Linked DNA regions of Haloferula helveola. The protein of the gene in region 1 binds, or shares a complex with, the protein of each later gene. Links are inferred from orthologs where the notes say so. Each region holds a gene or a part of one and is shown in the gene's direction. Other genes may lie near its edges.

The links.
Region 2: the proteins of carA (region 1) and carB are in contact, whole or in part, in a solved structure (PDB 1KEE), measured with the Escherichia coli proteins. The link is inferred for Haloferula helveola from one-to-one orthologs.

Annotation. Positions count from the first base shown.
Region 1 is NZ_AP024702.1:3,820,565-3,823,879, reverse strand. Bases 316-3,315 are described here. They hold carA (glutamine-hydrolyzing carbamoyl-phosphate synthase small subunit), read left to right. Parts: upstream 316-1,245; coding sequence 1,246-2,385; downstream 2,386-3,315. Other genes in these bases: HAHE_RS14370 (adenylosuccinate synthase), read left to right, coding at 2,455-3,315; HAHE_RS14380 (lysophospholipid acyltransferase family protein), read left to right, coding at 316-1,128. Also shown: HAHE_RS14385 (3-hydroxyacyl-ACP dehydratase FabZ family protein), read right to left, coding at 1-158; more of HAHE_RS14380, read left to right, coding at 292-315. UniProt on the Escherichia coli protein: Small subunit of the glutamine-dependent carbamoyl phosphate synthetase (CPSase).
Region 2 is NZ_AP024702.1:2,285,698-2,289,840, reverse strand. What follows is about bases 74-3,901. They hold carB (carbamoyl-phosphate synthase large subunit), read left to right. Parts: upstream 74-443; coding sequence 444-3,701; downstream 3,702-3,901. Other genes in these bases: HAHE_RS08345 (hypothetical protein), read right to left, coding at 74-350. Outside these bases: more of HAHE_RS08345, read right to left, coding at 1-73; HAHE_RS08335 (SUMF1/EgtB/PvdO family nonheme iron enzyme), read right to left, coding at 4,064-4,143. UniProt on the Escherichia coli protein: Large subunit of the glutamine-dependent carbamoyl phosphate synthetase (CPSase).

The DNA of each region.
Region 1 (3,315 bases):
CCGGGCATCAGCGGTCGGCCGGGAAAGTGTCCGGCGAGGAATGCCTCGTCACCCCGCACCGTGTAGGAACCGCGGGCGCTCTTGCCCGGGTCGAGTTCGACGAGTTCGTCGACAAAGCGGAACTCCGGACCGTGGGGGAGCGAATCGAGTGCGGACATGGCCGCATCTCTCGCATTCCTTCCGGACTTGGCAAGCCGAGTTGTGTTGCTGAATGCACGGATTGGAGATTTCGCAAGCAAGAGCCACAATTGCGTCTTGGCCGCCGGGGATGCCTCCCGGTATGTTTCAAACATGCCCCCGCCGGAGCCCACCGTGATCCGTGGTTCCGCGACCCTCCCGGTCGCGGCCCGGGCATGGTGGTGGTGGCCCATCGAGACCCTTGCTGCCGTTGGCGGCTTCGCCTACTGGGGCGTTTTCGGGCTGCTCTTCACGCTGATCGGGCTTCCGCTCTCGCTGATCCTTCCCCGGCGCACCGGCGAGCGGCTCGGACGTTCGATGCTCCACCGCGCGTTCAGGGTGTTTGTCTGGTATCTCCGCGCAACCGGTCTCGTCTACGCCGACATCGATTCGCTCAAGCCGCTCCGCGGGCGCTCCGAGCCGGTGATCATCGCACCCAACCACACCTCGCTGTGGGATGCGGTGTTCGTGATCGCCTGCCTGCCACAGCCGATCTGCATCATGAAGGAGAGCATTCTGTGCAATCCCTTCCTCGGCGGCGGCGCCCGACTCGCGGGCTACATCCCGAACGGTTGCTCGTCCCGCCTGATCCGCGATGCCGCGGACGCGCTCGGCCGGGGCGGCCAGCTCCTGCTCTTCCCCGAAGGCACGCGAACGCGCCGCAACCGGCGCTGGATCAATCCGCTCAAGGGCGGCTGCTCGCTGGTCGCGCGGCGCGCCGAAGTCCCGGTGCTGCCGGTCTACATCCGCAGCAACACCCGCTTCCTCGAAAAGGGCTGGCCGTTGTGGAAACGCCCGGAGTTCCCGATCCGCATGAGTTTCGAACTCGGCGAGCCGCTGATTCCCGGCGAGGAAGAAAGCGCGCGCGACTTCACCGGACGCCTTGAGGGGAACTACGAGCGGAATCTCTCCCGCGCCCACAAACTGCGCCGTCAGGTCGAGGCCGGGTAGGACTCCGGAATCCGCCGATTTGGGAGGCATTCCGCATTCGACAATCCGCCGCGGGCGTCCTTACCCTCCCGCGCCGCGCGCCGGACCCGAGTCCCCCGGAGCGCTGCCACTGTTCCCATGAAAGCCATTCTCGCTCTCGAAGACGGCCGACTTTTCGAAGGACGCGCATTCGGCGCCACCGGTACCAGCACCGGTGAGATCTGCTTCAACACCTCGATGACCGGATACCAGGAGGTCATCACCGACCCCTCCTACCGCGGGCAGATCGTCACCATGACCTACCCGCAGATCGGCAACTACGGAGTGAATCCGGACGACGCCGAATCCGCCTCGCCCCACGTCCGCGGTTTTGTCATTGGAGAGCTTTCGCCCGTCGCATCGAACTACCGGTCGCGCCAGACGCTGGCCGAGTATTTCAGCGAGCACGGGATCATCGGGATCGAGCACGTCGACACCCGCGCGCTGACCAAGCACCTCCGCTCGGCCGGCGCGATGCGCGCCTGCCTGACGACCGAACTCACCGCCGAGGAAGCCGTCGAGGCCGCGCTGAAGTCGCCATCGATGGAAGGCTGCGACCTCGTCCAAGAGGTCACCGTCGGCGACCCCTACGCGTGGGAACAGGACTCGCGCCGCTTCACGCTTCCGAATGTCGTGACCTCACAGGAAGGCAACTGGATGGAACTCCCGCCCATCCGCAGCCGCATCGTGGCTTACGACTTCGGCGTCAAATACAACATCCTGCGCCGACTCCGCCAGGCGGGCTTCGAGGTCGAGGTCGTGCCTTCGACCACCCCCGCAGAGGCGGTGCTCAACCGCAACCCCGACGGCATCTTCCTGTCGAACGGCCCTGGAGATCCGGCCGCACTCGGTTACATCCACGGCGAAGTGAAGAAGCTCATCGGCAAGAAGCCGATCTTCGGCATCTGCCTCGGCAACCAGATCCTCGGCCATGTCTTCGGAGGCAAGACCTTCAAACTGAAGTTCGGCCACCGCGGCGGCAACCAACCGGTCAAGGACCTGCGCACCGGCAAGATCTCGATCACCTCCCAGAACCACGGCTTCGCGGTGGATCCGGATTCCTTCGACACCAATGTCGAGGTCACCCACATCAACCTCAACGACGACACCGTCGAGGGCATCCGCCACAAGGACTACCCCGTCTTCAGCGTCCAGTATCACCCCGAGGCGGCCCCCGGCCCCCACGACGCCGCCTATTTCTTCGACGAGTTCGCGGACCTAGTGGACCAATCGAAATGACCCGCGAGTTTCTGCGGCAGCTCATCCCGGACCACTGATCACCGATCACTGGACACTGACCACTTTTCCATGAACATCATCGTCACAGGTCTCCAATGGGGAGACGAAGGCAAAGGCAAGATCGTCGACTATCTCACCGAATCGGCCGACGTCGTCGTCCGTGGCCAGGGAGGCAACAACGCCGGTCACACGGTGATCGCCCGCGGCACCAAATACATCCTCCACCTGCTGCCTTCGGGCATCCTGTGGGATGGCAAGACCAACGTGATCGGCAACGGCGTCGTGCTGGACCCTGCCGGACTGGTTTCGGAAATCGAGCGGGTCGAGGCCCAAGGGGTCTCGATCACCCCCGACAAGCTTCTCATCTCCGACCGCGCCCATGTCGTGCTGCCGCTGCACAAGGAACTGGACGCCGCCCGCGAGGCCGCCCTCGGCGACCGCAAGATCGGCACCACCAAGCGCGGAATCGGCCCGGCCTACGCCGACAAGGTGAACCGCTGCGGACTGCGGGTCGCCGACCTGTTCGACGAGACCTTCGCCCGCGAAACGATCGCGCTGCGGACCGCCGACGCCAACGAGATCCTCAAGCGCTACGACCTGCCGACCTTCGATCCCGAACAGCAGGCCGACGAGGTATTCGCCGCCTTCGAACGCCTCCGCCCGCACGTGACCAACACGATCCCCGTGCTCCACGAAGCATGGAAGGCCGGCAAGAACATCCTCTTCGAAGGGGCGCAAGGCACGTTGCTCGACATCGACTTCGGCACCTTCCCGTTCGTCACCTCCTCGAACACCACCGCCGGCGGTTGCTGCACCGGCTCCGGCCTGCCGCCGACATCGATCGACCAGGTCGTCGGAGTCTGCAAGGCCTACACCACGCGCGTTGGCGCCGGTCCGTTCCCGACGGTCGATGAAGGGTTGTCGCAGTAC
Region 2 (4,143 bases), 1.5 Mb from region 1 along the record:
ACCACCCGGGCCGGCTTGCCCTTGTAGTCGCCGCCCTGGACCGGATTCCAGCACCACGGCTTTTCGACCCACTTCGAGCCGTCCGGCTTCCCGTAGTACGACTGCTGGATGAAGCGCCCGCGGTCGGCATGGTTGAGCAGGTTCGGACCGTCCGGCTTCTCCGAGAAGTGGAAGATCGAGCCGCCGGATTCGAGGTCGACTCCGATCCGGATCCGGTCGTTTTCCAGAAATGCGGGCTCCGCGGCGAGTGCCGGAACGGAGGCCAGGAGGAGGCAGGCGAGACGGACCATCGACACGGATACGGCGGGATTTCCGGGATCTCCCGCGAATGATCGGCACTTGCGTTTCATCCAACCCTTTACATCGGTGGCAGGGCCTGACAAGTACCCCGAAATTTAGCCCGCGCACTTGGTCGGCGCTGTGCTGAAACCTCCTGTCCCACCATGCCAAAAGACACCTCCATCAAGAAGATCCTCGTCATCGGTTCCGGCCCCATCGTCATCGGCCAGGGCTGCGAGTTCGACTATTCCGGCGTGCAGGCCTGCAAGGCACTCCGCGAGGAAGGCTACGAGGTGGTGCTGGTGAACTCGAATCCGGCGACGATCATGACCGACCCGGAGTTCGCCCACCGGACCTACGTCGAGCCGATCACCCCGGAGGTCGTCGAGAAGATCATCGTCAAGGAGCAGCCCGACGCTCTGCTGCCGACCCTCGGCGGCCAGACGGCGCTCAACTGCTCGATGGACCTGTTCAAGTCGGGCACGCTCGACAAGCACGGCGTGAAGATGATCGGCGCCAATGCCGACGCGATCGACAAGGGGGAGGACCGCCAGCTTTTCAAGGATGCGATGATCAAGATCGGCATCGATCTGCCGCAATCCGGCACCGCCCATACGATGGAGGAGGCGAAGAAGGTCGCCGAAGAGCTTGCCGAGGCGACCGGCAAGAAGTTCCCCCTCATCATCCGCCCCGCTTTCACGCTCGGCGGCCAGGGCGGCGGCATCGCCTACAATCGCGAGGAGTTCGAGGAGATCATCGCCCGCGGACTCGACCTGTCGCCGGTGAGCGAAGTCCTCATCGAGGAATCGCTGCTCGGCTGGAAGGAGTTCGAGATGGAGGTGATGCGCGACCGCGCCGACAACTGCGTGGTCATCTGCGCCATTGAGAACATCGACCCCATGGGCGTGCACACCGGCGACTCGATCACGGTGGCTCCGGCGCAGACGCTGACCGACCGCGAGTACCAGATCATGCGCGACGCGTCCTTCGCCGTCATCCGCGAGATCGGCGTCGAGACGGGCGGATCGAACATCCAGTTCTCGATCGACCCGGTCAGCGGCCGGATGATCGTCATCGAGATGAACCCGCGGGTCTCCCGCTCGTCGGCCCTCGCGTCGAAGGCGACCGGCTTCCCGATCGCCAAGATCGCCGCCAAGCTGGCCGTCGGCTACACGCTCGACGAGCTGCCGAACGACATCACCCGCGAGACGCCCGCCAGCTTCGAGCCGACGATCGACTACGTGGTTACCAAGCTGCCGCGCTTCACCTTCGAGAAATTCCCTACGGCAAACGCCGTACTCACGACCCAGATGAAGGCGGTCGGCGAGGCGATGTCGATCGGCCGCACCTTCAAGGAGTCGATGCAGAAGGCGCTGCGCTCGCTCGAGACCGGCCGCTGGGGCTTCGGCTTCGATCCGAAGGGTCCGTCGGCGCCGATGCACACCGACATCGAGCAGAAGCTCGCGGTGCCGAATGCCGAACGCATTTTCTGGGTCCAGGTGGCCTTCACCAACGGCTGGTCGATCGACGAGGTGTTCGAGGCGACCGCGATCGATCCGTGGTTCCTCCACCATCTGAAGGAGATCGCCGAGGAAGGCCGGACGCTTGCCAACTGCGACCTCAAGACGGCCAAGCGGCTCGGGTTCGCCGACCGCCAGATCGCCCGCGCCCGCAACCTCGAGGCGGCCCGCAGCAGCGGCCACACCCAGTCGGATGTCGAGGCGGTGACCGAGGATTCAGTTCGCGAGGAGCGCAAGGCGGCCGGCATCATTCCCGGCTACCGGCTGGTCGACACCTGTGCCGCCGAGTTCGAGGCCTACACGCCCTACTTCTACTCGAGCTATGGTGACGAGAACGAGGCGCGCGATACCGGGAAGAAAAGCATCATCATCCTCGGCGGCGGCCCGAACCGGATCGGCCAGGGAATCGAGTTCGACTACTGCTGTGTGCACGCCGCCTTCGCGGTGAAGGAGCTTGGCTACGAGGCGATCATGGTGAACTCGAATCCGGAAACGGTTTCGACCGACTACGACACCTCCGACAAGCTGTTCTTCGAGCCGCTCACGCTCGAGGACGTGCTCAACATTTGCGATCAGGAGAAGCCGGCCGGTGTGATCGTCCAGTTCGGCGGCCAGACGCCGCTCAACCTCGCCGCCGACCTCAAGCGTCACGGCGTGCCGATCATCGGAACCTCGCCAGAGAGCATCGACCTCGCCGAGGACCGCAAACACTTCTCCGCACTGCTCGACAAGCTCGGCCTCAAGCAGGCCGAAGCCGGTACCGCGATCGACGAGGACGGCGCCGTCGAGGTCGCCAACCGCATCGGCTACCCGGTGCTCGTCCGGCCGTCGTTCGTCCTCGGCGGACGCGCGATGATGATCGTTTACGAGGACAGCGAGCTGCGCCGCTACATGCGTGAGGCCGTCGACGCCTCACCGGAGCGCCCGGTGCTGGTCGACCGTTTCCTCGATGGCGCGACCGAGGTCGACGTCGACTGCATCGCCGACGGCAAGACCGCGGTGGTCGGTGCGATCATGGAGCACATCGAGCAGGCCGGTATCCACTCGGGCGACTCGGCTTGCTGCATCCCGTCCTACTCGCTCTCGGATTCGATCAAGGAACAGATCGACACCGCGGCCAAGAACCTCGCGAAGGAGCTCGACGTGAAGGGCCTGATGAACATCCAGTTCGCGGTGAAGGATGAGCAACTCTACGTGATCGAGGTCAACCCGCGCGCCTCGCGCACCGTTCCGTTTGTTTCGAAAGCGACCGGAGTGCCGCTGGCGAAATACGCGACCCAGATCATGCTCGGCAAGACGCTCGACGAGATCGGATTCACCCAAGCCGTGATTCCTCCGCATTTCTCGGTGAAGGAAGCGGTCTTCCCGTGGAACCGTTTCCCGGGGATCGACATCGTGCTCGGTCCGGAGATGAAGTCGACCGGCGAGGTGATGGGCATCGATGCCGATTGGGGCATGGCCTACGCCAAGAGCCAGATCAGCGCCTTCAACCCGCTGCCGACGAAGGGCAACGTCTTCCTGTCCGTCGTCGATCGCGACAAGCCCCGCGCCCTCGCGGTGGCCAAGGACCTCGTCGATCTCGGATTCACGCTTTGGTCGACGGGGGGGACCTACCAGTTCCTCCAAGACGCCGGTGTGGCCTGCGAGCGCCTGTTCAAACTGCACGAGCAACGTCGTCCGAACGTCGTCGACATGATGAAGAACGGCGAGATCGCTTTCGTCATCAACACGCCGAGCGACCAAGCCGCGCGTGCCGACGAGGTGAAGATCCGCTCGACCGCGATCACGATGAAGGTCTCCCACGCCACCAACCTCGCCGCCGCCGAGGCCTGCGTGAAGGCGATGCGCTCGCTGAAGGAGCGCGAGCTGACCGTCCAGCCGCTGCAGGATTACCATCCGTAAGGCAGGGGACGGGAGTCAGGAGTCAGGAGTCAGGAGTCAGGAGTCAGGAGTCAGGGCAGGGGTCAGGGCTTAGGGGTTAGGGGTTAGGGGTTAGGGGTTAGGGGTTAGGAGACGGACGTGGCCGGGACTTCAGGCAGCCCCGAAGGGGCGTAGGCGTTTAGCCACGGGGTTCACCCCGTGGTGAGCCGGTCAGCCAAACCCTTGAGCCCCGCGAGGGGCGGCGGCAGAGAGGGTCATCATCTGCAGGGCCGAACGTTGAAATCGCATCGACGATGCCGAGATGTGCGTGAAGGCTGACCCTCCATCGGCTGCAGGATGGTCATCCCTGGGGTCGGCGGACGAGCGAGGGCGCTCGTCCCTACCTAGTCCGGCCGGGTGACGACGCGGAAGCCGAGGTCGGAGCGGCGGAGGAGACGGTTTGGGGTCCACTCACGGGCGAGAG